Regions from separate parts of the Lentzea sp. NPDC059081 genome, predicted to be linked through region 1. Evidence: riboswitches for the same ligand, from Rfam matches in the RefSeq annotation. Region 1 holds a riboswitch; each other region holds the start of a gene.
The links. Region 1 has a riboswitch for S-adenosylmethionine ahead of ACFWV3_RS11050 (aminotransferase class V-fold PLP-dependent enzyme). Riboswitches for the same ligand answer to the same signal wherever they lie in the genome.

Region 1 (9,799 bases):
TGGTGGCGCGCACGGTGACGGCGTTGCCGGTCAGGCTCACCTGGATCTGCGCCGGTGGTGCCGTCCAGTCGCCGCTCGTGGCCGTGATCGGGAACGCCTGGGCCGCGGCCTCGAAGACGAACCTCGACGGCTCGTCGGCAGTGGCGACGCCCGCACCCGCCAGAGAAAGAGCGCAGGTCAAAGCCAGGACACGCATGTTGTTTCCCCCCGAAAGAGCGGCTCGGGCCAGTCTGGAGGAGAGGACGAACCCCTGGCAAGGGCCGATCAGAGGACGATCGGGCGGGCGCCGTGCGCGGTGACGAGACCGGGCAACCGTGCGCGGCTCGTCACGACGACGCGGCACCGCGGTGTGCCGGGGAGCAGGGGGACGACCTGGGCGGTGTCGGCGGCGTTGTCGAGCACGATGAGCATCCGCCGGTCCGCCAGCAACGTGCGGTAGAGCGCCGTCTGCGCGTGCGGCTCCGGCGGGATGCCGTCGGGTGCGGTGCCCAGGGCGGTGATGAGCTCCCGCACGACAGCGGCCGGGTCGCGTCCGCTCAGGTCCGCGAACAGCAGACCGTCCGGGTAGTCGGCGGCGTGCTCGTGCGCCCAGTGCAGGGCCAGGCCGGTCTTGCCGGTGGCCGCGGGACCGGTGATCGTGACGATGGGGCCGTCGAGGTCGAGGGCTGCGAGCTCCCGTTCGCGACCGATGATCTCCTTCGGTGGCGCGGGGAAGAAGCGTGGGTTCCACTGTGGACGGTCGAGGGAGGCCGCCAGGTCGCGCAGCGCGGGACCGGGGTCGAGGCCCAGGCCGTCGGCCAGGCGGTGGCGCAGTCTCGCGTAGTGGGCCAGGGCGTCGGACCGGCGGCCGGCTCCGGCCAACGCGCGCATCAGCTGGCCCGCCAGCCGTTCGTCCAGCGGGCGTCCGGTCGTGCGGGCAGTCAGTTCCGGGAGCAACGACTCGTGTTCGCCCGCGGCGAGGCGTGCGTCGACATGGTCGAGTTCGGCGGCAGCCACCTCGCCGGCGAGCGTGTCGCGCAGGCTGGTGAACCACTCGCCGTGCAGGCCCTCGAACGGTTCGCCGCGCACCAGCGCGAGGGCTTCGTCTGGATGTCCCTGCCCGAGGAGAGCGCGGAAGCGGTGCAGGTCGACGGTCTGCGGGTCTGCTTCGAGCACGTAACCGCCGGAGCGGCGCACGATCGGCGTGCCGTCCAACGCCGTGCGCAGGCGGGACAGGTAGCTGTAGAGCGCGGCCTTGGCCTGCCGCGGTGGGGGGCCGTCCCAGACGCGCGTGAGCAGCTTGTCGATGCCGACGACCTGGTTGACGTCCACGAGCAGCACGGCCAGGACGCTCAGCCGGCGCGCGTGCCCCACCTCCACGACGGCGGTGCCGCGCCGGACCTCCGGCTTGCCCAGGAGGTGGAAGGAGTAGGTCACCGGTCCAGGAACAACAGCATGATCAGCAACGCGAGCAGCACCAGGTCCACGACGACACCCGTCGGCTTCGAGTCGTACCGCAGCCGGGTGACCGTGGCGCCGACCATCAGCAGCCCCAGCCCGACGGTGGCGGCGTGCGCCACCCACTCCCACGTGACCAGGCCGACGACCAGCCCCGCCGCGCCCGCCCACTCCAGCGCGCCGATCGTCCGCCACAGCGCCGGGTTCATCCGGAAGTGGTCACGTGCCTCGAGTGACGCCTTCGCCCCGAGCAGCTTGCCGGCACCTGTCGCGACGAACAGCACGGCCAGCACGATCGACAGGGCGATGGTCAACGTCATCGGGCGAGCATACGGTTCGTTCGCTTCCGGATGGACGTTCGTCGGTGGCCGGGTCGCGTGAGGACGGTGGCCGCGGCGTTCCGGCTCGTGGGTTCCGCTGTGCCGCAACGGGTTCCGTGCGCTGAGGTCAGGCGCGTCGCCGGTTCGTCGCCATGAAGATCCGCCGGACCACCCGCACCCACCACGACCACCGCTCGGTGACCACCGGCGGATGCCCCGCGGCACCGGCGCACGCGTCGAAGAGGTCCTCGATGCACGCGTCGTGCAGCCAGCGGACCACCAGCGCCCACCGCAGGCGCTTGGCCAACGGGAAGTCGCCGACCAGTTCGTGCCGCAGCACGGTGCCGGACGCGGACAGGGTGTGGAAGCCGTCGCCGTCGCGGAACGCGAAGGTGATCGACGTGCCGGGGGTGTGGGCGGTGCAGTGGTAGCGGATCGGGCCGTGGCCGCCGTCCGCGCCCACGCCGAGCGGGCGGTCGAACTCCTGCCTGCCCCAGGCGGGTGGCCAGAGCTCGGGCATGCGGTCCACGAACGGGCCCGCGGGCTCGCCCAGGTCGCGGGTGTGGATGTTCCTGATCATCAGGATCCCCTTCCATACGCTGGCGTATGTTCCTGGACCGTACGGTAGCGTATGGAAACGTGGTGCGGAGGACGAGAGACGACTGGACTGAGACAGCGCTGAGAGCCCTGGCCGAAGGAGGGCTCCAGGCCGTCGCGATCGAGCCGCTCGCCGCGAGCGCCGGTGCCACCAAAGGCAGCGTCTACCACCACTTCCCGAACCGGGAGGCGTTGCTCAAGGCGACGGTCGAGCGCTGGGAGCGGGAGCACACCGAGAAGGTCATCGAGCTGGTCGAGGCGGAGCAGACGCCGCGGGACAAGCTGAGGACCCTCTTCGGGACGGTGCTCGACCGCACGCGCAAGGGGTCGGTGGAGATGGCGTTGCAGGCGGTCGCGGACAACGAGGTGGTCGCGCCGGTTCTGCGGCGTGTCACCGAGAAACGGCTGGGATACCTGACCGAGCTGTTCGTGCAGCTCGGGTTCGACCGCGACCGGGCCGGCAAGCGGGCGTTGATCGCGTTCAGCCTCTACCTGGGGCAGGCGCAGATGCAGGCGACGCTGCCCGGCCTCGTCGAACCGGTGCTCGACGAGGCCGTGCAGGTGCTAACGGGTCACGCCGCCGTCGCCCACAACGCGTAGGCGATCACGTCCGCGTTGCGGTCGAGCGCCGTGGCGTTGATGTTCGACGTCGTGTCGCAGGACGCGTGGTAGCAGCGGTCGAAGGCCTGACCGGCCGTGCCGCCCCACTTCTGCGCCTGCGCCGAGGTCTTGGTCTCCTCGGCACCGGTGAAGGTGCCGCCGACCGGGATGCCGGACCGGGCGAACGCCGCGTGGTCGGACCGGCCGCCCACGCTGGTCAGCTCGGTCTGCACGCTGATCGACGTGAAGCCCGCCTGCAGGCGCTGTTGCAGGGCCAGCGAGCCGGAGGGCTGGCCGGAGGCGCTGTAGACGAAGTAGCCGGCGTTCGGCGAGCCGGTCATGTCGAAGTTCAGGTACGCCTTGATCTTCGACTTGTCGGTGCTGGACAGGGAGTTCACGTAGTAGGTCGAGCCGACGAGACCGCGTTCCTCCGCGCCCCACCAGCCGAAGCGCACGTGCTTGGTGGGCTGGAAACCGGTGGCCTTCATCTGCAGGGCCACCTCCAGGATCGACGCGGAGCCGGAGCCGTTGTCGTTGATGCCGGGGCCCGCCGTGACGCTGTCGAGGTGGCCGCCCAGCATGACGACGTTGTTCGCGTCGCCGCCGGGGTAGTCGGCGATCAGGTTGTAGCCGGTGGCGCCGCCGTTGGTGAACGACTGCACGCGCGTCGTGAAGCCGGCCGCGTCGAGCTTGCCCTTCACCCAGTTCACCGAGGCCAGGTACCCCGGACGTCCGTGAGCGCGGTTGCCGCCGTTGGCGGTCGCGATCGACTGGAACTGGGAGAGGTGGGACTGGACGTTCGCAACCGAGATGTTCGGTGCCGCCAGGGCCGCCGGAGCGGCCGCGTGCGCCGTGGTTGTTCCGGCCACCGTCAAGGCGGCCGCCAGCGCGATCAGGATCCTCATGGTTCAACTCCGTGCAGGGTTGGGATTGAGCCACTGATCAACGTGCTCCACTGTGCGTCCGGCCCACCAGGGGCGAACGTCGGGAGTTGTTAACGCGTCTGATTCGTCCAGATCGGTGGTGATCAACCAGAATGGTCCAGGTGGGTGACGTCACGGTCGTACTGGGCATCGGCGCTGCCGTACTGCTGATCTCCGTGATCGCGGTGCGGGTGTCGACCCGGCTCGGGCTGCCCTCGTTGTTGCTGTACCTCGGGATCGGCGTGCTGCTCGGCGAGTCCGTGGCCGGCATCAAGTTCGACGACGCCGGCCTCACGCAGTCGCTGGGCATCGCCGCTCTCGTGCTGATCCTGACCGAGGGCGGGCTCACGACCCGTTGGCACGCCGTCAAGACGTCGCTGTGGTTAGGCGTCGCACTGTCCACAGTGGCCGTTGTGGTCAGCGTCGCCGTGACGGGGACGGCGCTGCACTTCCTGCTCGGCCTCGACTGGCGGATGGCGTTGCTGTGGGGCGCGGTGCTGTCGTCGACGGACGCGGCCGCGGTCTTCAGCGTCCTGCGGTCGCTGGGTGTCGGCGCGCGGCTCACCGGCGCGCTCGAGCTGGAGTCGGGTCTCAACGACGCACCGGTCTACATCGCGGTCGTGCTGCTGGCCTCGTCCGACCAGATCTCCTGGACGGCGCCCCTTCTCGTGGTCTACGAACTGGCCGCAGGCGCGCTCATCGGTGTCGTGCTGGGCGTGTTCGGCGGTGCGGGGCTGAGACGCGCGGCCTTGCCCGCCACCGGTCTCTACCCGCTCGCGACCGTCGCGGTGTGCGTGATCGCTTACACCGCGGGCGATCTCGCGCACGCGTCCGGGTTCCTCGCCACCTACGTCGCCGCGCTCGTCCTCGGCAACGCCCGGCTGCCGCACCGCGCCGACACGCTCTCGTTCGCCGAAGGCCTCGGCTGGCTCGCGCAGATCGGGCTGTTCGTGCTGCTCGGCCTCTACGCCTCGCCGATGCGGTTGCTGGACGTGCTGGTCCCCGCGCTGATCGCGGGTGTGGTGCTGACGTTCGTGGCCCGGCCGCTGTCGGTGGTGTTGTCCTCGTTGCCGTTCAAGGTGCCCTGGCGCGAACAGGCGTTCCTCTCCTGGTCCGGCCTGCGCGGCGCGGTGCCGATCGTGTTCGCGCTGATCCCGTTGATCCAGGGCGTCGAAGGCGCGCGTGAGCTGGTCGACGTCGTGTTCGTGCTGGTCATCGTGCTGACCGTGGTGCAGGGGACGACGCTGCCGTTCCTCGCGCGGCGCCTCGGGCTGGTGCGCGCGGGGGAGCCGCAGGAGGTCCAGGTCGACTCCTCGCCGTTGGACGAGCTGGGCGCCGAGCTGCTGCAGGTGCACATCCAGCGCGGGTCGAAGCTGCACGGCGTCTACATGTCCGAGCTGAGGCTGCCGAGCGGCGCCACGGTGAGCCTCGTGGTGCGCGGCGGGAAGAGTTTCACGCCACAGCCGACGACCAGGCTGCAGACCGACGACCAGTTGCTCATCGTCACCACCGAGGAGGCGCGCGAGGCCGCTGAGCGGCGCGTTCGTGCCGTGGACCGGGCCGGTCGCTACGCACGGTGGAAGGGCGAGACGGGCGATTGAGTCGGTTCCCGATGCTTCTCAGCATGTGATCGGGTGTCGACGGGCGCCGCGGGCTCCGCTAACGTCGTCGGCAGGTCATGAGAGCCAGCGTCAAGCCCAAGCTTGCTGGCCGGCAACCCTCCAACCGCGGTGGGGTGCCCTTGGTGAGGACCTGGTCCGGCGCGCGGGGCGCCGGTCAAGCGCGGGCCTTCGCTCAACGGGGCCCCTGGCCTCGGAGGCAGCTCGATGACGCTCGCGATCACCCCCAGCACCACCACGGCGGTTCCGGCTGTCGTCGGCGCTGACCTGAGGGTTCCCCTCGTCACCGGAGAGCGCGTCACGTACGCCAACCTCGACCACGCGGCGAGCGCGCCGTGCCTGCAGGAGGTGCGCGACGCCGTCGACGAGCTGCTGCCCTGGTACGCCAGCGTGCACCGCGGCGCCGGGTTCGCCTCGCAGGTCTCGACCCGCGTCTACGAGCAGGCGCGCGACCGCATCCGCAAGTTCGTCGGCGCCCGCTCGTCCGACACCGTCGTCTTCACCCGCAACACCACGGACTCGCTGAACCTGTTGGCGCGCAGCGTTCCCCGCAACACCGCCGTTGTGCTGTTCGACAGCGAGCACCACGCCGCGCTGCTGCCGTGGCGCGGTCCGCACGTGCAGCGCATTCCCGCCCCTTCGTCGTCCGGCGCGGCCCTCGCGGCGCTGGACCGGGCGTTGGCCGCCGCCCCGGTCGGCCCTCGGCTCGTGATCGTCACCGGGGCGTCCAACGTCACGGGGGAGCTGTGGCCCGTCGCGGAGCTCGCGAAGGTCGCCCGCCGGCACGGCGCCCGCGTCGCGCTCGACGCCGCGCAGCTCGCCCCGCACCGCCCGATCGACGCCCGTGAGCTCGACGTCGACTACATCGCGTTCTCCGGACACAAGATCTACGCGCCGTTCGGCGCCGGTGTGCTCGTGGGCCGCGCCGACTGGCTGCAGCAGGCCCAGCCGTACCTGGTGGGCGGCGGCGCGACGTCGAAGGTCACCGACCACGGCGACCGGCTCGGCGTGGCGTGGTCCGCCGTGCCCGAACGGCACGAGGCCGGCAGCCCGAACGTCGTGGGCGTGCACGCGCTGGCCGCGGCCTGCGAGATCCTGTCGCGGCACTGGGAGCAGACCGTCGCGCACGAGCAGGAGCTGCTCGCGCGTCTGCGTGAAGGCCTGCGCACGATCCCCGGCTTCCGCGAGCTCAGGATCCTGTCCGACGCGGACAAGGTCGGCGTCGTGAGCTTCACGGTCTCCGGCTTCGACGCGGGCTTCCTCGCGGCGGCGCTCTCGGCCGAGTACGGCATCGGTGTGCGCGACGGCGCGTTCTGCGCGCACGTCATCGTGGGCCGTCTGGTCAAGCAGGTCGGGTCGCACGAAGAACGTGCCGTGCGCGCGTCGATCGGCCTCGGCACGACGGTGGAGCACGTCGACCGTTTGGTCGCGGCGCTGCGCACTCTCGTCACCGAGGGTCCGAAGTGGACGTACGCGCAGCGCGACGGCCGCTGGGTCGCCGAGGACGACGGCCGAACCCTGCCGCCGTTTCTCGCGTAGTCCCTGGAGTGGACAATGACCTGGTGACGGACGAGCCCAAGGCCGACGAGAAGGTCTCCGCGGAGGCCGCCGGGAAAGACGGCGGGAAGGCCGCGGAGAAACCGGCGGAGACGCTGGTCAGCGAGCCGGAGAAGCCCGTCTTCGAGGTCGTGACACCCGTCGTGGAGGACAAGGCCGAGGCGCCGGCCCCCGCGAAGGCGGAGGACGACGACGTCGTCGAGGGCTTCTCGTTCACCGGTTCGCTGCCGGAACCGCGGACGAGGTTCCTCGCGGTCCTGGCCGCCGGCGTGCTGGCGCTGGACGTGCTCACCAAGGTCTCGGCCGTGGCGTTCCTCGAGGGCGCCGACCCGATCAAGATCTTCGGCGGCGCACTCTACCTGACGTTCGTCCGCAACCCCGGTGCCGCCTTCGGGCTGGCCGAGGGCTGGACGTGGATCCTCGCGCTGATCGCGTTCGGCGTCGCCGGGTTCATCGTCTGGATCTCGCGCAACCTCCGCTCGCAGGGCTGGGCGGCCGGGCTCGGCCTGGTGCTGGGCGGTGCCGTCGGCAACCTCGCGGACCGCCTGTTCCGCGAGCCGGGACCGATGCGCGGCCACGTCGTCGACTTCCTGTCGCTCTTCGACCCGTACGGCGGCGTGTGGCCGGTGTTCAACATCGCCGACATGGCGATCGTCGGCGGTGGCGCGACGATCATCGTGCTCGCGCTCATGCAGCACGACTACGACGGGACGATCACCAAGGACGAAGAGTCTCCCGTCGCCGTCGAGCAGGACGGGCTCGCGAAGCCCGACTAGCGCGGCTGGTAAATTCGTGGTTCTGCCCGGTGTGGTCGCTGGTGAAGAACGCCCAGCTCAGGCGCACGAGAGGCGAACCACAGCCAGAAGAAGGTCGAGGCCCCGCGTGAGCGGATACCGAACGCTGCCGATTCCCGACGGTCTGGACGGCATGCGCGTCGACGCCGGCCTCGCGAAGCTGCTCGGCCTGTCCCGCACCGCCGTCGCGGCCATCGCCGACGCCGACGACGTGCTGGTCGACGGCCGGGTCGTCGGCAAGTCCGACCGCCTCACGGCCGGGTCGATGCTCGAGATCACGCTGCCGGCGCCGCCGCAGCCGATCACCGTCCAGGCGATCCCCGTCGAGGGCCTGAAGATCATCCACGAGGACGACGACATCATCGTCGTCGACAAGCCGGTCGGCGTCGCCGTGCACCCGTCGCCCGGCTGGACCGGGCCGACCGTCGTGGGCGGGCTCGCCGCAGCCGGGCACCGCGTCGCCACGTCCGGCGCCGCCGAGCGCCAGGGCGTCGTGCACCGGCTCGACGTCGGCACGACGGGCGTGATGGTGGTGGCCAAGTCCGAGTCCGCGTACTCCGCGCTGAAGCACGCCTTCAAGGAGCGGACCGTCGACAAGGTCTACCACGCGATCGTGCAGGGCCACCCGGACCCGATCAAGGGCACCATCGACGCGCCGATCGACCGCCACCCGAAGCACGACTACAAGTTCGCGGTGATGAACTCCGGCAAGCCGTCGATCACGCACTACGAGGTGATCGAGGCGTTCCGCGCGGCGTCGTTCGTCGAGGTGCACCTGGAGACCGGCCGCACGCACCAGATCCGCGTGCACTTCTCCGCGCTGCACCACCCGTGCGTCGGCGACCTGACCTACGGCGCCGACCCGACGCTGGCCAAGCGCCTCGGCGTCACGCGGCAGTGGCTGCACGCGCGGCAGCTCGGGTTCCACCACCCCGCCGACGGGCAGTGGGTCACGTTCACCTCGGACTACCCGGACGACCTGGCGCAGGCGTTGGAGAAGCTCCGCGAGGAAGGCTGATTTACTTCAGGTAAATCATCGCTTGACGACGTTGCACTTGATGTTAATCGGTGCGCTCAATAGCGTTGCCGGCATGAACCTGATCGTTCTCGCAGCCTCCGGACGGACCGGTCTCGCTCTGGCCAGGAAGGCCCTGGAGCGCGGCCACACCGTCACCGCCATCGCCCGCGACCCCGAGCGGATCGACCTCGACCACGAGAACCTCCGCAAGGTCGCGGGCGACGTGAGCGACCCGGCGAGCATCGCCGCGGTCGTCGGCCCGGACTCCGTCGTCCTGTCCGGCCTGGGCACCGACGTCCCGGGCGTCCTGTCCGCCGGCGCCAAGGCGGTCCTCGCGGCCGAGCCGCGGCGCGTCATCTGGCTCGGCGCCTACGGCACGGGCCCGTCCGCCGAAGCCGCCGGCGAGGGCGCCGCCGTGCTGGAGAAGTTCTTCGGCGACCGGATCCCGGACAAGGTCGCCGCCGACACCGCCGTGCTCGCCGCCGGGGGCACCGTCTTCCACGCCGGGGTGCTGACCGACGAACCCGAGAGCGCGACCAGGCGCACGGCCGGCCTGGACGAGGCGCCGCCGTTCGACCTCTCGGCGAAGGTCAGCCGCGACACCGTGGCGGCCGCGATGCTGGACGAGGCGGAAAACCCGCGCTTCGCCGGCGCCGTGGCCCTACCGCTGTCGTAAGACGTCGGTGAGGGTTGCTCGCACCTGGTCGCGCAGCCAGGCGTGCGCGAGGTCCGAGTCGTAGCGCTGGTGCCAGTTGCAGTTGACCGGGGCCTCCGGCGACTCGGCGGGCAACGGCCGGGTGACCAGCCCGAACGCCTCGATCAACGGCCGGCACAGCACCGTCGTGGTGGTGACCAGGACGTCGCTCGCGGCCGCGATCTGCAGGGCGGAGTGCACCGTCGCCACCGTCGCGATCACCCTGCGGCGCAGGCCCTG
Region 2 (9,799 bases), on a different contig from region 1:
ACTCGAACCCGAGCGGGTCGATCACGGCGTTGCGCACGGTGGAGCCATGCGGCAGCTCGGTCCGCTGCGTCACGACGGCCATCCGCAGCCCGCGCGAGCGCGACACCCGGCCGTCGTCGGCGGGTTCCAGCCCGGCCAGCACCTCGAGCAGCGTCGTCTTGCCGCCGCCGTTCAGGCCGACGACACCGATCCGGTCGCCCTCGTTGACGCCGAGCGACACGCCGTCGAGCAGCGGACCGACGCCGAACGACTTCGACACGGACTCCAGGTTGACCAGGTTGGCCATCGAAACCTCACGACTCAGAAGAAAATGCCCCGCACGAGGCTACCTACCGGACCCGAAGGCGCTGTTCGCCAGCCGACGCTGTTACGCGTGCACCTCGGGTGGGGTGGGCTTGGGCTCTTCGGTCGTGATCACGCGCGCACCGGGCACCGGCCCGTGCGCGACCCGGACGGTGCGGCACACGCCGGCACCGGCCAGCTCGGCGGCCACGCGGACCGCCGTGTCGCCGTCCTCGCACAGGAACGCCGTCGTGGGCCCGGACCCGGACACGATGCCGGCCAGCGCGCCGGCGTCGACACCCGCCCGCAGCGTGCGGCGCAGGTTCGGGCGCAGCGAGACGGCGGCGGCCTGCAGGTCGTTGCCCAGCAGCAGCGCGAGCTGGCGCGGGTCGCCGGACGACAGCCCCTCCAGCACCGCCTCGACCGGGCCGACGCGGGGCGGGTCGCCCTCGGCGCGCAGGCGGTCCAGCTCGTCGAAGACGTCCGGAGTGGACAGACCGCGCCGGTCGAACGCGATGACCCAGTGGAACTGGTGGCGGCCGAGCACGGGCACGATCCGCTCGCCGCGGCCCGTGCCGAGAGCGGTGGCGCCGTAGAGGGCGAACGGGACGTCGGCACCGAGCTTGCCGGCCAGCTCGGCCAGCTCGTCGCGGCTGATGTCGAGCCGCCACAACGACGACAGGCCGACCAGCGCCGCCGCCGCGTCGGCACTGCCGCCCGCCATGCCGCCCGCGACCGGGATGGCCTTGCGGATGACGACGCGGACCTTCGGGTCGTCCGCGTCCTTGCCGACGTGCGCCGCGAGCAGCTGGACGGCGCGCCAGGCGAGGTTGGAGGCTCCGGTGGGCACCTGGTCGGCGCCCTCTCCGTACACCTCGACGCCGGGCTCGTCGGCGACCGCGACGGTGACCTCGTCGACCAGCGAAAGCGCCTGGAAGACCGTCACCAGGTCGTGGTAACCGTCCGGGCGCACGTCACCCACGGCCAGGTGCAGGTTGACCTTGGCCGGGACGCGAACTGTGACCGGGGGAGGAACGACTGCGAGCACCACGTCAGCCTACGGGCGTTCTCGGGTCCCGGACTCCTCCCCCGGCCATCGTCACCGTCAGACCGGGATGACCGAGCCGTTGTACGTCTGCTTGATGTAGTCCTTCACCTGCTGCGAGCCGAGCAGCTCCGCGAGGTCCTTCACGCGCTTGTCGTCCTTGAGCTCGGTGCGCGTGACCAGGCCGTTCGCGTTCGGGTTGCCCTCGGCCTTCTCCAGCGCGAGCGAGTCGGTGGCGGGCTTGAGACCGGCGTCGATGGCGTAGTTGCCGTTGATGACCGACGCGTCGGTGTCCTCCAGCGAACGCGGCAGCTGAGCGGCCTCAAGGGGCACGAACTGGAGGCCCTTCGGGTTCTCCGCGAGGTCCCGGACGGTCGGCTGGTCGACCGGCTTGAGCTTGATGAGGCCGTTCGCCTCCAGCAGCTTCAGGCCGCGGGCCTCGTTCGTGGCGTCGTTGGCCACGGCGACCTTGGCACCCGACGGCAGCTCGTCGAGCTTCTTGTACTTCTTCGAGTACAGGCCCAGCGGCTCGACGTGGACGGGCGCGACCCACTCGACCTTCGCGCCGCTCTCCTTCGTGAACGTCGCCAGGTACGGGACGGTCTGGAAGTAGTTGGCGTCCAGCGAGCCGTCGACCAGCGCCGTGTTGGGCTGCACGTAGTCGGTGAACTCGACGACCTCGATCTTCAGACCCTTCTGCGCGGCGAGGTTGTCGGCCACGTACTTCAGGATCTGGGCGTGCGGGACGGGCGAGACGCCGACCTTGAGCGTGTCGGACGCGCTGGAGCCGGACGAGCAGGCGGACAAAACAGTCAAAGCGACCGCGATCAGGGCAGCCTTAATACGCATGATGTTCCTTTTGAGAATTTTCTACTGGTTCAGACGGAGGCGTGCCGGCGCCGGTCGGACGCACGGGCGGCACGGGTGAAACCGAGCTGGATCACGGTCGTGAGCACGGCGAGCCACGCCACGGTGCTCCACAGGATCCGGTCGTTGAAGCGCTGGTAGCCCTCGCGGATGGCGAGGTCGCCGAGGCCACCGCCGCCGATCACGCCGGCCATCGCCGAGTACCCGATGAGGGCGATCACGGTAACGCCGATGGCGTTGATCAGCGCGGGCAGCGACTCGCGGATCAGCACGCTCCTGACGATCCTCAGCGTCGAGGCGCCGGTGGTGATCGCGGCCTCGACCACGGTCACGTGCACCTCGGACAGGATGTTCTGCACGAGCCGCCCGACGAACGGGATCGCTCCCACGGCCAGCGGCACGATGACCGCCGTGCTGCCGATGGAGCCGCCGACGATCAGGCGGGTGACCGACGTGAGCGCCACGAGCAGCACGATGAACGGCATCGAGCGGCCCAGGTCGGTGACGAAGCTCAGGATCCTGTGCACCGCGGCGTTCGGCCGCAGCCCGCCCTTGGCGGTGAGCTGCAGCCAAACACCCACGGGAACGCCCAGCAGTGTTGCGATGATCGTGGAGACGCCGACCATGTACAGCGTTTCTCCGGTGGCCTCGACGAGATACGAGATCACGTCGGACCAGGGTGTTGCAGACCTCACGCAGCTACTCCCTGCGGCCCCTTCAGGGACCTCTGCACCGCACCGCCGGCCTCGCCGATCCACTCGAGAGCGGAGTCGGAGCGCTCGCCGTTCAGGCCGAGGCGGAAGCGCGCGACGGGCGTCTCGCCCAGCCGGGTGAGGCCACCACCGACGATGTTCAGCTCCACGCCGAACCGGTGGGCCGCCTCCGGCAGCAGCGCGCCGACCGCGGCGAACCCGACGAGCACCACGTCGGCGACCCGGTCGTAGGCGGTCTCGTTGATCGGGTTCAGGTCGACGGCGGGCAGCAGCGCGGAGCTCGTGCGGCTCGTGGGGCTGTTGACCAGGTCGAGGACCTTGCCGTGCTCCACGACGCGACCCTGCTCCAGCACCGCGACGTCGTCGCAGATCTTCCGGACCACGCCCATGTCGTGCGTGACGACGAGGACGGTCACACCGAGCTCGGCGCGCGCACGGTCGAGCACGGTCAGCACGGAGCCGGTGGTCTCGGGGTCCAGGGCGCTGGTGGGCTCGTCGGCGAGGAGCACGGACGGGTTGGCGGCGAGGGCACGCGCCACGGCGATGCGCTGGCGCTGCCCGCCGGACAGCTGGTCGGGGTAGGCGGCGGCCTTGTCGGTCAGCCCGACGAGGTCGAGCAGCTCGCCCACACGGGTGCGGCGCTGCGGCCCCGGCACGCCCGCGCTCTCCAGCGGCAGGGCGATGTTGCCGGCCGCCGTGCGCTGCCGGAGGAGCGAATCCCCTTGCGGCACAACGCCGATCTGCCGGCGGGCAGCGCGGAGCGCGCTTCCGTCGAGGCTCGTGATGTCGGTGCCGTCGACGCGGATCGCACCCGAGTCGGGACGCTCGAGCAGCGCGACGCAGCGGGCGAGCGTCGACTTGCCGGCCCCGCTCGGGCCGACGACGCCGAGCACGGAGCCCGCCTCGACGTCGAGGGTCACGCCGTTCAGGGCGCTGACACCCTGGAAGGACTTGGTGAGGTTTTCGACAGTGATCACTTCTGCTCCACGGCTGCGCGCGACGGCACCTCGCCCGGCTGGTACGGGCGTGCGCGGTCGAAGTTTCTGCTCAGGTGTGTGCGCCCCTCGTGCTTCGGGAGGGCCGCGTCAAAGGACTGTGAGAAGGCGCCTTAGACGAGGTGGCGACGACATGCAGAAGCGGTGCGACGGCACTGGTCGACGACTCGACGGCGCGTCAGCATTCGCGTGGTACCCATGGTGATCCTCCATCGGTCCTGGCGTTAGCACCTGCCCGCATCCAGCGGGTGGTTGCTGCGACGTCGTAGAGCCAGGTCTCTCAGTCGCTCCGGATGGCAAGTAGCAGTCAACCGGACGGACGTTCGGTTGCGCAAGCCAGATTCCGATTCGTTCGACAGATCACACTGTTGGCCGAAGGATCCCCGGCCTAGACCTCGGCGATCCGGATGAAGTCGATCACGCTGAGCTGTTCGCCCCTTTGCCGGGGATCGATGCCCGCCTTCTGGAGCAGCTCGTCGACGTTCTCGGTGGTGCCCTTCAGCGCGGCCCTGAGGGTCTTGCGGCGCTGGGCGAAGGCGGCGTCGACGATCTTGAAGAGCTTGCCCTTGTCCACCGTGGACAGTGGCTTTTCGTGTCTGGTGAACGAGACCAGGCCGCTGTCCACGTTCGGAGCGGGCCAGAAGACGTTCTTGCCGATGGCGCCCGCTTTTCGCGCTTCGGCGTACCAGGCGAGCTTCACGCTCGGGACGCCGTAGATCTTGTTGCCCGGCTTCGCGGCCATCCTGTCGGCCACCTCCGCCTGGACCATGACGAGGCCTTTGTGGAGGGTGGGGAGCTCGTGCAGGAGGTGGAGGACCACCGGGACGGCGACGTTGTACGGGAGGTTGGCGACGATCGCCGTGGGTTGCACCGGCAGGTCTTCTTGGGTGACTTTCATGGCGTCCTTGAGGACGACGTGGAGCTTGTTCGCGTTGTCCGGGTCGTGTTCCTGGACTGTTCGGGGGAGCCTGTTTGCCAGGGGTGGGTCGATTTCCACCGCTACCACTTGGCTGGCTGCTGGGAGCAGGGCGAGGGTCAGGGAGCCCAGGCCTGGGCCTACCTCGAGGACTACGTCCTCATCGGTGAGGTTGGCGGATGCGACGATCTTGCGGACCGTGTTGGGGTCGTGGACGAAGTTCTGGCCCAGTTTTTTGGTTGGGCGGATGTCCAGCTCGTTGGCTAGACGGCGGACTTCGGCGGGTCCCAGCAGGCTCACGTCCTGCATTCTCGCACCGGGTTCCAGCGTGGTCGCGGTTGGCTGGTTCCGTGTTCCAGCGTGGTCGCCTGTGGCGGTTCCGTGCCTGTTCCAGCGTGGTCGCCAGTGCGGTCTGGTGCCTGTTCCAGCGTGGTCGTGCACCTCGGACGAAAGACTGGGTACATCGCCGCTCCGCGACGATTGCGATTGGGGCTTGACTTCGGGTCCCTTGCGAGGCGCTGGTTCGGCCGGAAAAGGCCGGATGCTTCGCAACCGGCCGATCCACAAGTGGTAGCACCTCGCACCCAAAGTCAAGCCCCAATCGCCTAACCACGAGTGGGTTCACCGCTACCCGGCGGCGTAAGGGAAGACGGCTCGCCTTCGGCATCGCGGTTGGGAGTGCGGGGGTTGTTTCGCCTCGCCTTCGGCATTGGCTGGGGCCTCGGCTTCGCCGTTGGCTGCGCCCCTCCCCCTCCAGGCACGACGAAGGCCGCCCGTGGTGCACGGGCGGCCTTCGTCTGGGGATCGGGAAGGGGTGGTGCGGTTTACGGCAGGCCCAGCTTCGCGCGGCAGCCCGGCCAGGCCGAGTACGTGCCGCCGCGGCCGTCGCGCAGCTTCGTGGCGATGGCGATCTGCTGTTCGCGGGTGGCCTGGTGCGGGAGGGCCGCGTAGGCGGTGCCTCCGTAGGCGGCCCAGGTGCTCGCGTTGAACTGGAGGCCGCCGTAGTAGCCGTTGCCGGTGTTGATGGCCCAGTTGCCGCCTGCCTCGCAGCCGGCGAGGCGGTCCCAGACCGCGCCGTCGGGGAGGGGCTTGGTGCCCACGGTGATCTTCTTGGGCTTCGGCTCCTTGGTGACCTTGCCGCCGATCTTCTCGCGGCTGATCTCCTTGCCGTTCTTCACCGTCACGCGGTACTGCGAGGTCTGCTCGCCGGCTTCGCCCGGTTCGGTGACCTTCTGCTCGCCCGCGTTCATGTTCGGGTCGTTGGTCTTCTCGACCGGCGGGGCGACCGGCTCGTTCACGTTGATGACCGTGACGCCGGTGCGGGAGATGTAGACCTCGGCGCCGGTGGCCAGGCGCACGTCGGCGCCGGACTGGATCGCGTCCTCCGGGCCGAGGGTGAGGTTCTCGCCCTTGAGGAGCTCGTCGACCGTGAGGGCGGTGGTCTTGACCTCGCGGACCGGGTTGGCGCCGTCGAAGAGCTTGACGCTCTTGAGGGTCTTGACCTCGACGCTCATGCCGTCGAGCGGGACGTCCTGGCCGCCGGGGGCCGACATCCAGGCGCCCTCGAGGGGGACGCCCATCTGCTTCGCGGCTTCCTCGACGGTGACCGAGCGGACCCAGTCCTCGCGGGCCTGGCCGTCGACGCTCATCTTCAGCAAGCGGCCCCGGTCGAGGCTGATCTTGCCGCCGTCGGAGATCGGGGTGTTCAGCGACGGGGACAGGGCGTCGTGCTCACCGACGACGATGCCTTCCTCCGCCAGGACCTCGCCGACCGTGCCCTCGTAGGAGTGGACGGTCTGCAGGGCGCCGTCGACCTCGACGGTCAGCGACTTGTCCATCGCCATGGCGGTCACGCCGCCGCCGGAGATCGAGACGAGGATCGCGGCCACCGCGCCCTTGAGGAAGCGGCGCTTCCACGAGGAGACGGCCGTGACGAGCAGCTGCGGGTCCTGCTTCTCCTCTTCCTCCGTCGGGAGGACGAGGGGCGGCATGATCGTCGTCTCGGCGTTGATGAGACGGATCAGCTCGTCGACGTCGACGTTGGCCGTGGCGAGCAGGTCGTCCGCGTCCGGGCCGAGCACCTCGAGCACGTCCGCGGGCGTGATGGTCAGCGCACCGGCGGGAAAGCTCGGGTGGGGGTCGATGACGCTCACCGACGTCTGCCCGACCGGCGTGAACCAGTCGGTGTCGTCGTTGAAGTCGTACGGAGCGGCAGTTCTGTCGCTTCCAGACACTGGATCGATACCTCCATTGCGGAAGCTCCGAGGCCACCGCACAGTTGGCGTTGACAAGATCATTCGAGTTGGAACTCGAAATTCCCGGCAACTCCTCCTACGTGGTCTCGCTTCTTCGCACTTCTGGCTTCGGTCCCGCCCCGACTGCGGGCGTGCTCCGAACCGACAACCTCGGCTCAGGTGGCACGGTCACGGGACAGTAACGGGGTAGCCGACGTTGCGCAAACACCCCCGCCAATGTTGTGACGTCAGTCACCCCATGGGGGTAGCAACCCCTTGCTCCGTTCGTCTCAAGTCGCATCTCAGTAGCCGAGCCCGAACACTCGTTGAGCATTACGGGTGACGGCGGAGCAGAGTTCAGAAAGATCTTCGCCACGGAGCGTCGCCAGATCCCGAACTGTGTAATTCACACAATAGGGTTCGTTCGGGCGCCCCCGGAACGGATGAGGCGTCAGGAACGGTGCGTCCGTCTCGACCAGCAGCTGATCTTGCGGCACCAGCTGGGCCGCCTCCCGCAGCGCTCGGGCGTTCTTGAACGTCACCGGGCCCGCGAACGAGAGCACGTACCCCGCGTCGACGCACCGCCGGGCGAAGTCCGCGTCGCCCGAGAAGCAGTGGAAGACCACAGTGGACGGTGCGCCCTCGGCGTCGAGGATCTTGAGGATGTCCTCGTGCGCGTCCCTGTCGTGGATCATCAACGGCTTCCCGACGCGCTTGGAAAGGTCGATGTGCCAACGGAAAGCCTCGTGCTGGGCGGCCGGCGGCGAGTAGTCCCAGTAGTAGTCCAGACCGGTCTCGCCGATCGCCACCACGCGGGGCTGCACGGCCAACCGCTCCAGTTCGGCCTTCTCCGCGTCGCCGAACGACGACGTGCGCGTCGGGTGCACGGCGACCGCCGCGTAGACCCGCTGGTCCCAGGTGGACGCCTCGGCGGCCCACCGAGCCGCCGCGAGGTCGTCCGCCACGGTGACGACGTGCGAGACGCCGGCGGCGTTGGCCCGGTCGAGCAGCACCGCGACCTCCTCGGGAGAGGAGGCCCCGCACGCGTCGAGGTGGGTGTGGGCGTCGACCACCGGTGCCGGAAGGGCTTCCGGCACCGGTGGTCGTTCCCGCTTGTCCGCCACTAGCCGGTGACGATCGGGGCCCACTCGGGCCCGGTCTCGCCCAGCTTCGGGTCGAGCTTCGCGAAGAGCGGCGAGGGCTTCTGGAGCGGACGGCCGACCTCGATCGGCGTCGACTCCCACTTCGCCTGCTCGCCCGCGTAGTCACCGGTCAGCACCGGGTACGAGCGCTCCGGCACGTCGAGGTCGGTGACCTCGTTCATCTGCGGCTGCGCGGCCCACACGCCCGTGCCGCCCAGCGCCTCGTGCACCTGCTGGGCCGAGTGCGGCAGGAACGGCGTCATCAGCGTGTTCGCGTCCTGCACGACCTGCAGCGCGGTGTGCAGCACCGAGTCGCGGCGGTCCGGGTCGTCCTTGAGCTTCCAGGGCTCCTGGTCCGACAGGTACTTGTTCGCCGCCGAGATGACCCGCATCGCCTCGCCGGAGGCCTGCTTGAACCGCGACCGGCGCAGGTGCGCGCCGACCGTGTCGAAGGCCGCCCTGGACTGGCGCAGCAGCTCGTGGTCCGCGTCCGTCAGCGAGGTCGCCTTCGGGATCGTGCCCACGTTCTTGTGCGCCATCGAGATCGAGCGGTTGACCAGGTTGCCCCACTCGTTCGCCAGCTCGAAGTTCGTGCGGCGGACGAACTCCTCCCAGGTGAAGTCGGTGTCCTGGTTCTCCGGGCCCGCGACGGAGATGAAGTACCGCAGCGCGTCCGGCCCGAACTCCTTCAGGAAGTCGCCGACGTAGATCACGGTGCCGCGCGACGTGGAGAACTTCGAGCCGCTCATCGTCAGGTACTCCGACGACACGACCTCGGTCGGCAGGTTCAGCGTGCCGAACCGGCCGGGCTCGCCGCCCTTGTCGCCGGCACCGTTCTGCCCGAGCAGCAGCGACGGCCAGATCAGCGAGTGGAAGACGATGTTGTCCTTGCCCATGAAGTAGTAGCCCTGGGCGTCACCCGTCCAGAACTCCTTCCAGGCGTCGTCGTTCCCGGACCGCCGCGCCCACTCGACCGAGGCGCTCAGGTAGCCGATGACCGCGTCGAACCACACGTAGAACCGCTTCATCGGCTGGTCACTCCACCCGTCGAGCGGGATCGGCACACCCCAGTCGAGGTCGCGGGTGATGGCGCGCGGGCGCAGGTCCTTGATCAGGTTCTGCGAGAACTTGAGCACGTTGGGACGCCACTCGGACCGCGTCCCCATCCACGAGCCCAGCGACTCGATGAACGAGGGCAGGTCGAGGAACAGGTGCTCGGTCTCGACGAACTTCGGCGTCTCCCCGTTGATCCGCGAACGCGGGTTCTTCAGGTCGATCGGGTCGAGCTGGTTGCCGCAGTTGTCGCACTGGTCGCCGCGCGCGCCGTCGTACCCGCAGATCGGGCAGGTGCCCTCGATGAAGCGGTCGGGCAGGGTCCTGCCGGTCGACGGGCTGATCGCGCCCATCTCGACCTTGGGGATGACGTAGCCGTTCTTCCACAGCGCGGAGAACAGGTCCTGCACCACCTGGTAGTGGTTGCCGGTGGTGGTGCGGGTGAAGAGGTCGTAGGACAGGCCGAGGCCCTGCAGGTCGGAGGCGATGACGCGGTTGTACTTGTCGGCGAGCTCGCGGGCCGTCAGGCCCTCCTTCTCGGCCTGCACCTGG
Region 3 (9,799 bases), on a different contig from region 1:
GTCGTTGCCGTGGAACCGGATGCCGCTGCCGAACAGCACGTTGCCCTCGACGGTGGTGCGGTTGCCGTGGCGCAGGACGATGTAGCCCTTGCTGTCGCGGATCGTGTTGAAGCGGACCGTGTTGTCCGACGACTTCACGGAGATGGCCTCCGGGTCGCCGTTCGCCTTCTCGAACAGGTTGTGCTCAATCACCGCGTACGCCGACTTCGACTGCTTGTGGCTGTAGCCGAGCCGGATCGACTCGCCGCCGTTGTCACCGCTGAAGCTGTGGTTGTAGAAGTAGTTGTGGTGCACCCAGGTCCGTTGGGCGATCTCACTGCCCGGACCGGTGATCTGCAGGTACACGCCCTCGTTGCTGCGGTTCGAGAACGTGTTGAGGTCGACCTGGACGTCGTTCGCGCTCACGGTGAGCGAGGCGCCGTTCTTGTCGCCGTTGTAGGTGTTGCGGGTGATGCGCGTGGCCTGCGCCTTGACCGGGACGGACATCGAGCTGGTCCCGTTGAACACGAACCCCTCGATCGTCACGCCCCGCACGGCTCCGAGCTCGAAGCCGCCGCGGGTGAACACCGTGGCGCCGGTCGTGCGCGCCGCCACGGTGATGCCCGGCTTGGTGATCTTGACGGGCTGGTCGGCGGTGTGCACGCCCTCGGCCAGCACGATGCGCTGTCCCGGCACGGCGGTGTCGATGGCGGCCTGCAGGGAGGCCGTGGTCGAGACGCCGACGACGGCCGCGTGGGCCGGTGCGGCGACGAAGGACGACAGCAGGGCGGCCGCGCCGACAGCGGCCAGTGATCGGATCATTCGCCAACTCCGTTGGGTGCGAGTTGGCGGCGGTAGACGCAAGCTACCGCAGGATGCCCGTCGGCGGGGTGTTCCGGTACAGGCCGAGGGCGGTGTCGATCGACGGCACGCGCTCGAGCGTCCCGACGTCCGCCAGCGGGAACCACTGGGCGAAGTCGGTGGTGCCGTCCACCTCGTAGCGCAGCTCCCCGCCCACGATCCGCACCTCGTACATGATGCGCAGCGCGTGGTAGTCGCGGTCGGGCTCCTCGCGGAACTCCGAGTCGATGCCCAGCAGCCGCAGGACCTCGACCTCGAACCCGGTCTCCTCCTCGAACTCGCGGACGACCGCGTCGTACGGGTGCTCGCCGTGGTCCAGGCCGCCGCCGGGAAGGATCCACCGCTTGCCCGACGGGCCGAGCCAGCGCGCCAGCAAGATCTCCTCCGCGTCGTTGACGCACACCCCGTAGGCGGCCACACGCTGCTTCTTCGCCCTCATGCGACTCAGCGTAACTTGCGATCATCGCGAAAAAAGTGATATCACTTAGATACTACTTCGCTAGGGGGTCCGGATGAGCGCATCCATCGAGACGACGGTCCACATGCCGGCACCTGCCGTCCGTGAGAAGCACGCGCGGGAGCTGACCGGTCTGCCGATGTTCTTCGTGGGTTTCGGGGTGTTCGTGGTGGCGGTGTGGACGATCATCGAGGGAATCAGCACCGCCGTGGAGACCGAGGTGCCGCCGGTGGGGGCGATCATCACCAGCCTCCTGCTGTTCCTGGCGGGAGCGGTGGTGATGCGAGGGCTGTTCACCGTCGCGCCCGGTGAGGCGCGGGTGCTGCAGTTCCTCGGCCGCTACGTCGGCACGGTCCGCACGGACGGCCTGCGGTGGGCGAACCCGCTCACCACCCGTCAGAAGATCTCGACCAGGATCCGCAACCACGAGACGCAGACGCTGAAGGTCAACGACGCGGACGGCAACCCGATCGAGATCGCCGCCGTGGTCGTGTGGCAGGTGGAGGACACCGCCCGCGCCCGGTTCGAGGTGGACGACTTCGTGCGGTTCGTCGGCATCCAGACGGAGACCGCCGTGCGGCACATCGCGACGAGCTATCCGTACGACAACCACGACGAGGCAGGCCTGTCGCTGCGGGAGAACGCGGACGAGATCACCGAGACGCTGGCGATCGAGATCTCGGCACGCGTGCAGTCCGCCGGCGTGAAGGTGATCGAGTCGCGGCTCACCCACCTCGCGTACGCGCCGGAGATCGCACACGCCATGCTTCAGCGACAGCAGGCGGGCGCGGTCGTCGCGGCCCGCACGCGGATCGTGGAGGGAGCTGTCGGCATGGTCGAGCTGGCGCTGGAACGGCTCGCCGACCACGACGTCGTCGAGCTCGACGAAGAACGGAAGGCGGCGATGGTGTCGAACCTGCTCGTCGTGCTGTGCGGTGACCGCTCCACCCAGCCCGTGGTGAACACCGGGTCGCTGTACACCTGATGGCCGATCGCAAGAGCGTTCTGCTCAGGCTCGACCCGGCCGTGCACGACGCGTTGAGCAGGTGGGCGAACGACGAGCTGCGCAGCACCAACGCGCAGATCGAGTTCCTGCTGCGGCGCGCACTGGCCGAAGCGGGCCGGCTGCCCGGCGAGGCGAAGAAGATGCCTCGCCGCGGCCGCCCGCCGAAGAACCCGGAACCGGGCGACGACTGAGCGCTCGCGGCCGCACCAGATGGCCGTACGCGATGGTCACCAGGCGTCGGGGACGCCGCGGAAGGCCACGTTCGTGGCCCGGTGAGCTGGCCTGATATCCTTCGTCGTCGTGAACGCGCGGCACTCCGCCGTGGAGGAGAGCCGGTCCAGGCGAACAGCACTGGCCGGTGCCGACGAAGCGCGTCACGAACTCCGGTTTCGACACGAAGGGTGATGTCGCATGGCGAACATCAAGTCCCAGCTCAAGCGGATCAAGACCAACGAGAAGGCGCGCCTGCGCAACAAGTCGGTCAAGTCGTCCCTCAAGACGGCCATCCGCAAGTTCCGCGAGGCTGCCGAGGCCGGTGACAAGGCGAAGGCCCTGGAGCTGCTGCAGGACGCGTCCCGCAAGCTCGACAAGGCCGCCACCAAGGGCGTCATCCACGCCAACCAGGCCGCCAACAAGAAGTCGGCGATGGCGCTGCGCGCGAACCAGCTCGAGGGCTGATTCCGCTCGTAGAGCATCGAACTTCGGCAAAGGGGTCCGCTTCCTCAGGGAAGCGGGCCCCTTTCGCATTCGGTCCGGTGCGTCGTCGCACCGCGATTCACCGGCGCTTGGACACCTGATCGGATCCCGCGCCCGAGGTGATCGCTAACGACGGCCGTGCGCCGCGACGATCTTGAGCACGGCGCGTTCCAGTGCGTAGTCGGCGTCGGCCGCCACGCCCTTCACGTCGGCGTTGAGGCCCGCGACCACCTGCATCGCCTCGGCGAGGCCCGACTGGTCCCAGTTGCGGGACTGGGCCTGCGCCTTCTTGATCTTCCACGGCGGCATGCCGAGCGGACCGGCCAGGCTGAACGGGTCTGCCCTGCCGACCGCGGACACCCGCGCGACCGTGCGCACCGCGTCCGCCAGCGCGTCCGCCACGAGCACGTGCGGGACGCCGAGCTGCATGGCCCAGCGCAACGCCTCCATGGCGCCCGCCCGGTCACCGACGACGGCCTTCTCCGCCACGGCGAACCCGGTCACCTCGGCCTTGCCCTGGTGGTAGCGGCGGATCTCCTCGACCGTCACCTTGCCGTCGGTGTCCGACACGAGCTGCGACGCCGCGGCGGCGAGCTCGCGCAGGTTCGTGCCCACGGCGTCGATGAGCGTGGCCACGGCCTCCGGGTCGATCTTGCCGCCCGCCTGCCGCACCTCGTTGCGCACGAACGCCTCGCGGTCACCGGCCTTGGTGACCTTGGGGCACTCGGTGACGCCGGCGCCCGCCTTCTTCAGCTGCCCCGGCAGGTCCTTGGCCGCCTTGCTGCGACCACCGCCCGTGTGCACGACGACGAGCGTGACCCCGTCCGCCGGCGCCTTGGTGTAGGAGAGCACCGTGTCGGCGACCTCCTTGCCGATGTCCTGCGCGTTCTGCAGGACGATCACGCGCCCCTCGGCGAACAGCGACGGGCTGACCAGCTCGGCCAGCTCAGGAGGGGTGAGATCAGTCACCTGCACACGGGTCAGGTCCGCGTTCGGATCGACCTTCCGTGCAGCCTCGAGAGCCGCCCGAACAGCCCGTTCGACCAGCAGCTCCTCCTCGCCGATGACGAGGTGCAGTGACTCCGGTGCGCTCACACTCCGCATCCTTCCACGTCCCGGATCGTGGACGTTGGTGGCTGAGCGACGGACCGGTGCCGTAGTTTGGTAGGCACAACTGAACACCGCTCATCCAGAGGGGCAGAGGGACCGGCCCGAAGAAGCCCCGGCAACCGGCGTCAGCGCAGCAGTGCACCACCGCGCGCGGACGATCACGGTGCCAATTCCGACCCGTTCGATTTCGCGGGAAAGATGAGGAGATACCTCGCGATGACTGCTGTCTCTGTGCCCACGAGCACCAAGTTCGACCTCGGCCCCGCCCGCGCACTGCTGTGCCGTGAATGCGGAAACGAGACCCCTCTCGCTCCTGAGTACGCCTGTCTGGAGTGTTTCGGGCCGCTGGAAGTGGCCTACGACTTCGGGAAGATCCGGCGCGAGGACATCGAAGCCGGCCCCAGGTCGATCTGGCGCTACCGCGGCCTCCTCCCCGTTCCGTCCACTGTGGAACAGCACCCGAACACCGATCCCGGCGGCACCCGCCTGGTCGAGGCGCACAACCTCGCCAAGGCACTGGGAGTCCGCAAGATCTGGGTGAAGGACGACACCGGCAACCCCACCCACTCGTTCAAGGACCGCGTGGTCGGCGTGGCCCTGGCCGCCGCCCGCGAGCTCGGCTTCAAGGTGCTGGCCTGCCCCTCCACCGGCAACCTGGCGAACGCCGTCGCCGCGGCCGCCGCCCGCGCCGGCTGGAAGTCCGTCGTCCTCGTTCCCTCCAACCTCGAACGCGCCAAGATCCTCATGAGCGCGGTGTACGAAGGCGACCTGATCGCCGTCGACGGCAACTACGACGACGTGAACCGCCTCGCCCAGGAACTCGCCGCGGAGAACGAGGACTGGGCGTTCGTGAACGTCAACGTCCGCCCGTACTACGCGGAGGGCTCGAAGACGCTCGGCTACGAGGTCGCCGAACAGCTCGGCTGGCGCCTGCCCGACCAGATCGTGGTGCCGATCGCGTCCGGCTCGCAGCTCACCAAGGTCGACAAGGCGTTCCGCGAGCTCGGCCAGCTCGACCTGGTCGAAGCCACGCCGTACAAGGTCTTCGGCGCGCAGGCCACCGGCTGCTCCCCGATCTCCGCCGCCTTCAAGGCCGGCCACGACGTCATCCGCCCGGTCCGCCCGGACACCATCGCCCGCTCGCTGGCGATCGGCGCCCCGGCCGACGGCCCGTACGTGCTCGACGCGGTCCGCCGCACCAACGGCGCGATCGAGGACGTCACCGACGAAGAGGTCGTCGAGGGCATCAAGCTCCTCGCCCGCACCGAGGGCATCTTCGCCGAGACCGCTGGCGGCGTGACCGTGGCGACGGCGAAGAAGCTGATCGAGTCGGGCCAGCTCGACCCGGACGCGGAGACCGTGCTGCTCATCACCGGCGACGGCCTCAAGACCCTCGACGCGTTGGGCGACACGATCGGCCCGCGCGCGACGGTCCCGCCGTCGGCCGAGGCCGTCATCAACGCGCTGCGCTAGTCATCACCTCCTCCCGGACGCGATCTCCTTGCCTCAGAAGGAGATCGCGTCCGTCTTGAGCCACCCGGTGCGCGGGAACCGTTGCAGGCCGTCCATCACGTGCGGCCCGACCGGAAGCGCGTTCGCACGCCACGCCGCGACTTGTTTCGGCCACGCGGATTCCGCCTTGAGCGCGTTGTAGTGGTAGTCGTGCCAGACGTGCGGCGCGATCCGCAGCGCGTCGTCGAACACGAACTCCGACACGAGGTCGTACGCCTCCTCCGGCGTCTCGGCCTTCGTGGGCGGCAGCACGTGCGTGGTCTTCGCCTTGTGCGTGATGGCGCGTGTGCCGTCGGCGAGTGTTTCGCAGATGTAGTAACCGAAATCGGGCTTGAGCTCGTCGTGCGGCCACGGCGAGGGCGAGTAGCCCACCTGCCAGAGCGCCCACGCGAAGCCCGGCGTGCCACCGGGAATCGGGTAGCGGGGGTTGTACAGCCTGACCCAGACCATCTCTTCTCCTTCGTACGACTCGGTTCCCCGGCAACACCGCCAGGTCGCCGTCCTTGTCCGTGCGCAACACCAACGCACCTCCCGTCCGCAGCGCGTCGATCACGTGCGGACTCGGGTGCCCGTACCTGTTGTTCTCGCCGACGCTCACCAGCGCGACCCGCGGCCGCACGGCCTTGAGGAACGCCGGCAGCGAGTACCGCGACCCGTGGTGCGGCACCTTGAGCACCTCGGCGCCGAGGTCCCGCTCTCCCAGCAACGACGCCTGGCCGGCCAGTTCGACGTCACCGGTGAGCAGCACCCGGCCCGCTCTCGTGTGGGCCTTGAGCACGAGCGAGTAGTCGTTCACCGTCGTGTTCGCGTCCTGGGCGACCGGCGGATGCCGCGGCCCCAGCACCTCCAGCTCCAGTCCCGGCAGGGCGAACCGCTCCCCCGCCTTCGGTTCCACGACCCGCACGCCATGAGCGCGGGCCCGCGCGCTGACCTCCCTCCACGCCCAGTCGGGCTCCTTGAGCGGCCCGACCGCCACGGCTCCCACCGCACGCCCGGTGAGCACCGCGTCGAGACCGCCGACGTGGTCCGCGTGCAGGTGCGTCAGCACGAGCAGCGGAATCCTCTTGATCCCCAACGTCTTCAGGCACCGGTCCACCGCACCGGGATCAGGCCCGGTGTCGACGAGGACCGCCCGGTCGGCGTCGTCCGTGGCGAGCACCAGCGCGTCACCCTGGCCGACGTCGCAGCTGACGACCTTCCAGCCCTCCGGCGGCCAGTCCGGCGCCACCACCTTCAGCGGCACCAGCACCACGAACCCGCCGACCAGCACCGCGACGACCAACGTCCGCGTCTTCTTGAAACGCAGCAGCAACACCGTCACCGCCACGACCGCCGTCAACGCGACCGCCCCGGCCCAGCCCTCCGGCCAGCCGACCGCCGCACCGGGCACGGTCGCCGCCTGCCGCCCGACCTGGACCAGCCAGGTCACCGCGGGCCCGGCGACGTGGACGAGCAGCTCGGCCGCGTCCGGCCACACCGGCGCGACGACCGCCGCCACCACCCCGAGCACCGTCGCCGGCGCGACCACCGGCCCCGCGACGAGGTTGGCGACCACCGACACCAGGCTCACCTGACCGCTCAGCCCGGCCACCACCGGAGCGGTGGCGAGGCTCGCGGCAGTCGGGATGACGACCGCCTCGGCCAGCCCGCTCGGCACGCCGCGTTCCTTGAGCGCCCGTGCCCACCTCGGAGCGACCAGAACCAGAGCCGCCGTCGCGATCACGGACAACGCGAACCCCGGATCACCGCCCAGCGCCGGATCGACGAGCACGAGGACGAACACCGCCGTCGCGAGGCTCGGCACCGCGGACCGTTCCCGTCCGAGCACCAGTGCCAGCAACGCCACCGCACCCATGACCGCGGCCCTCAGCACGCTGGGCTCCGGTCCGGCCAGGACCACGAACCCGACCAGCGCCACCATCGCGGCGACCGCGGCCTGACGGGGACCGAACCTCCGCAGGAGCAGGTAGACCACACCGCAGACGATGGCCAGGTTCGCGCCGCTCACCGCGAGCAGGTGAGCGAGGCCGGCCGTGCGGAACTCGTCGACGATGCGCGGCACCATGCGGTCGGTGTCGCCCACCACGAGTGCCGGAAGCAGCCCGGCCTCCTCGTCGTCCAGGACGGCACTGGCCTGACGCAGACCGTCCCGGAGCCCGTCCGCCCAGGTCTGCCAGACCGGAGGTGGTCGCGGGTCGATCGGCGGCCCGCGGACTCGCAGCAGCGCGGACGCCAGGTCGCCGCCGCGGGGTGGGGCGAGCGTGCCTTTCACCGTGACCTGTTGGCCTGGCAAGAGGTCACGCCACTTGTCCGCTGGCGCCAGCAGCACCAGATGGGCGCCATCGGTGGTCGCCGTGAAGATCACGTGGTCGACGCCGCCCTGCTGACCGCCGAACCCTTCCGCACGAATGCCCTTGGGCCTGGTGTCGACCTCCACCGTCAGCGTGGAGCTGCGGCCTTCGTCCGCGGCCAGGCGGAGCGGATGGGTCTCGGCTCTCAGGACGTTCCCGCCCACCCAGGCCGCCGCCACCGGTCCGGAGATCAGCAGGGCGATGGCACACGTTCTGGTCCACCACGCCCGGCGCCAGGCCGCGAAGCCGATCGCTCCTGCGGTCAGTCCTGTCAGGACGGCCGCCTGCCAGCTGAGGAAGAGGCCGGCCACGGCTGTGGTCCACACCGCCGCCGCGGCCGGGGCCAGGCGGTAGTCGTGGGCTACCGGGTGTGTGCGGGGCACCGGGACCTCCGGTGTGCGGGAAGGTCGCCGTGGCCGGGCCGGTCAGGTGGCGGGAGGGTGTGGGGGTGGGTGGATCGCGGGCAGGTCTGAGGGCCGCGGCTCGCCGGGCGGCGTCGGCGGGTGCCGGGGTGGTGGGAGCTGGCGTAGCGGGTGATCCGGACTGAGGGCATGGCTGACTCCTGGAAGTGCGTGGACTCGGGGTGCGGCCGGAGTGGGGCGGCCAGGCGGGGATTGAGCGGGCTGCCACAGGCGGGGCTGGAGGTCAACCGAACGCGTCCGCGATGGGCGGGCCTCGCGATGGGCACGGGCTTTGCTCGACCAGCACGAGGGCGCGGGCCGCTCGGTGCGGGCGGTGGGAGACCACGGACGGGGCGCTGGTCAGGTGTGGAGCAGGTCGGCCAGCTTGGCGAGTTTGGAGTCGCCGATGCCTTCCACGTCGCGGAGCGCGTCGACCGAGGCGAAGGGGCCCTTGCGGGTGCGGTGGTCGACTATGCGCTGGGCCGTCACCGGGCCCACGCCGGGAAGGGTGTCGAGCTCGGCGGCGGTGGCGGCGTTCAGGTTCAGCTTGGCCGGGGCGGCGTTCGGGGCGTTGGGCGCTGCCGGGGGCGGGATGCCCACGGCTATCTGTTCGCCGTCGGCCAGTTTGCGGGCGAGGTTCAGGTCGTGGAGGTCCGTGCCCGGTTTCAGGCCGCCGGCCAGGCGGAGGGCGTCGGCCACCCTCGCGCCGGAGGTGACCGTCACCAGGCCAGGGGTGGTCACCTCGCCGATGACGTTCACGACCAGTTCGGGCGCGGGGGCCGTGGTGCTCACCAGGGCGAGGGCCGGTGCCTGTTCGGCGGCCGGGCTCTGCCACCAGCTGCCCAGGCCGATCACCGTGCAGGCCACGGCTACGCCGAGGCCCAGCAGTCCTCGGCGCGGGAGGCGGGGCAGGGTGAAGCGGCGGCGGGGCGGACCGTGTTCGTCGGAGTCCTCGGAACGCGCGAAGACCAGGGTCGGGTCGGCTCGCACCTTCTCGGCCAGGGCGGCCAGGCGTTCGCTCGGGCGGTCGTCCGGATGGGGGCGGGGCAACATGCGGGCGACGTTACGGAGCGGGACGGGTGGGGAGGTGGGGTGAGTTCCGGGGCTGTGGATTACTCGCGGGTTGTGGACAGGTCGCGATCACTCGTGGCTCGGGGACGGGGAGTTGTCGGGGGTCTGTGGGATGCTGTCGGGTCCTCCCGGCAGCACCACGACGCCCAGCACGCCCGGTCCGGTGTGCGCGCCGATGACCGCGCCGACCTCGGAGATCACGCATCCCGTCGAACCGGGGAGGCGTTCGTCCAGCCGGGTCGCCAGCTCCGCGGCGCGTTCGGGTGCGGCCAGGTGGTGCACGGCCAGACCCACGGGTCCGTCGCCCGCCGCGGCCGCCGCGAGGTCGACCAGCCGGCCGACGGCACGGCTCATC

Region 2: linked by a shared signal. The riboswitch ahead of ACFWV3_RS39235 (methionine ABC transporter ATP-binding protein) and the one ahead of ACFWV3_RS11050 (aminotransferase class V-fold PLP-dependent enzyme) in region 1 are both predicted to bind S-adenosylmethionine.
Region 3: linked by a shared signal. The riboswitch ahead of thrC (threonine synthase) and the one ahead of ACFWV3_RS11050 (aminotransferase class V-fold PLP-dependent enzyme) in region 1 are both predicted to bind S-adenosylmethionine.

Annotation. Positions count from the first base shown of each region.
Region 1 is NZ_JBHYGW010000004.1:110,137-119,935, forward strand. Features, by position in the region: gene ACFWV3_RS11015 (hypothetical protein) at 1-196, opposite strand, end outside; gene ACFWV3_RS11020 (BTAD domain-containing putative transcriptional regulator) at 265-1,416, opposite strand; gene ACFWV3_RS11025 (DoxX family protein) at 1,413-1,757, opposite strand; gene ACFWV3_RS11030 (SRPBCC family protein) at 1,885-2,337, opposite strand; gene ACFWV3_RS11035 (TetR/AcrR family transcriptional regulator) at 2,400-2,954, shown strand; gene ACFWV3_RS11040 (M28 family metallopeptidase) at 2,927-3,859, opposite strand; gene ACFWV3_RS11045 (potassium/proton antiporter) at 3,991-5,478, shown strand; SAM riboswitch class IV at 5,552-5,666, shown strand; gene ACFWV3_RS11050 (aminotransferase class V-fold PLP-dependent enzyme) at 5,704-7,035, shown strand; gene lspA (signal peptidase II) at 7,059-7,829, shown strand; gene ACFWV3_RS11060 (RluA family pseudouridine synthase) at 7,981-8,865, shown strand; gene ACFWV3_RS11065 (NAD(P)-dependent oxidoreductase) at 8,939-9,541, shown strand; gene ACFWV3_RS11070 (LysR family transcriptional regulator) at 9,527-9,799, opposite strand, start outside.
Region 2 is NZ_JBHYGW010000031.1:69,299-79,097, reverse strand. Features, by position in the region: gene ACFWV3_RS39255 (ABC-F family ATP-binding cassette domain-containing protein) at 1-286, opposite strand, end outside; gene ACFWV3_RS39250 (4-(cytidine 5'-diphospho)-2-C-methyl-D-erythritol kinase) at 368-1,330, opposite strand; gene ACFWV3_RS39245 (MetQ/NlpA family ABC transporter substrate-binding protein) at 1,388-2,176, opposite strand; gene ACFWV3_RS39240 (methionine ABC transporter permease) at 2,206-2,862, opposite strand; gene ACFWV3_RS39235 (methionine ABC transporter ATP-binding protein) at 2,886-3,884, opposite strand; SAM riboswitch class I at 4,109-4,202, opposite strand; gene rsmA (16S rRNA (adenine(1518)-N(6)/adenine(1519)-N(6))-dimethyltransferase RsmA) at 4,291-5,127, opposite strand; gene ACFWV3_RS39225 (transglycosylase family protein) at 5,643-7,052, opposite strand; gene ACFWV3_RS39220 (TatD family hydrolase) at 7,355-8,149, opposite strand; gene metG (methionine--tRNA ligase) at 8,176-9,799, opposite strand, start outside.
Region 3 is NZ_JBHYGW010000048.1:28,123-37,921, reverse strand. Features, by position in the region: gene ACFWV3_RS44115 (polysaccharide lyase 6 family protein) at 1-801, opposite strand, end outside; gene ACFWV3_RS44110 (NUDIX hydrolase) at 845-1,279, opposite strand; gene ACFWV3_RS44105 (SPFH domain-containing protein) at 1,353-2,282, shown strand; gene ACFWV3_RS44100 (hypothetical protein) at 2,282-2,494, shown strand; gene rpsT (30S ribosomal protein S20) at 2,715-2,981, shown strand; gene holA (DNA polymerase III subunit delta) at 3,126-4,103, opposite strand; SAM riboswitch class I at 4,182-4,314, shown strand; gene thrC (threonine synthase) at 4,326-5,582, shown strand; gene ACFWV3_RS44080 (DNA internalization-related competence protein ComEC/Rec2) at 5,566-8,355, opposite strand; gene ACFWV3_RS44075 (helix-hairpin-helix domain-containing protein) at 8,734-9,426, opposite strand; gene ACFWV3_RS44070 (DegV family protein) at 9,514-9,799, opposite strand, start outside.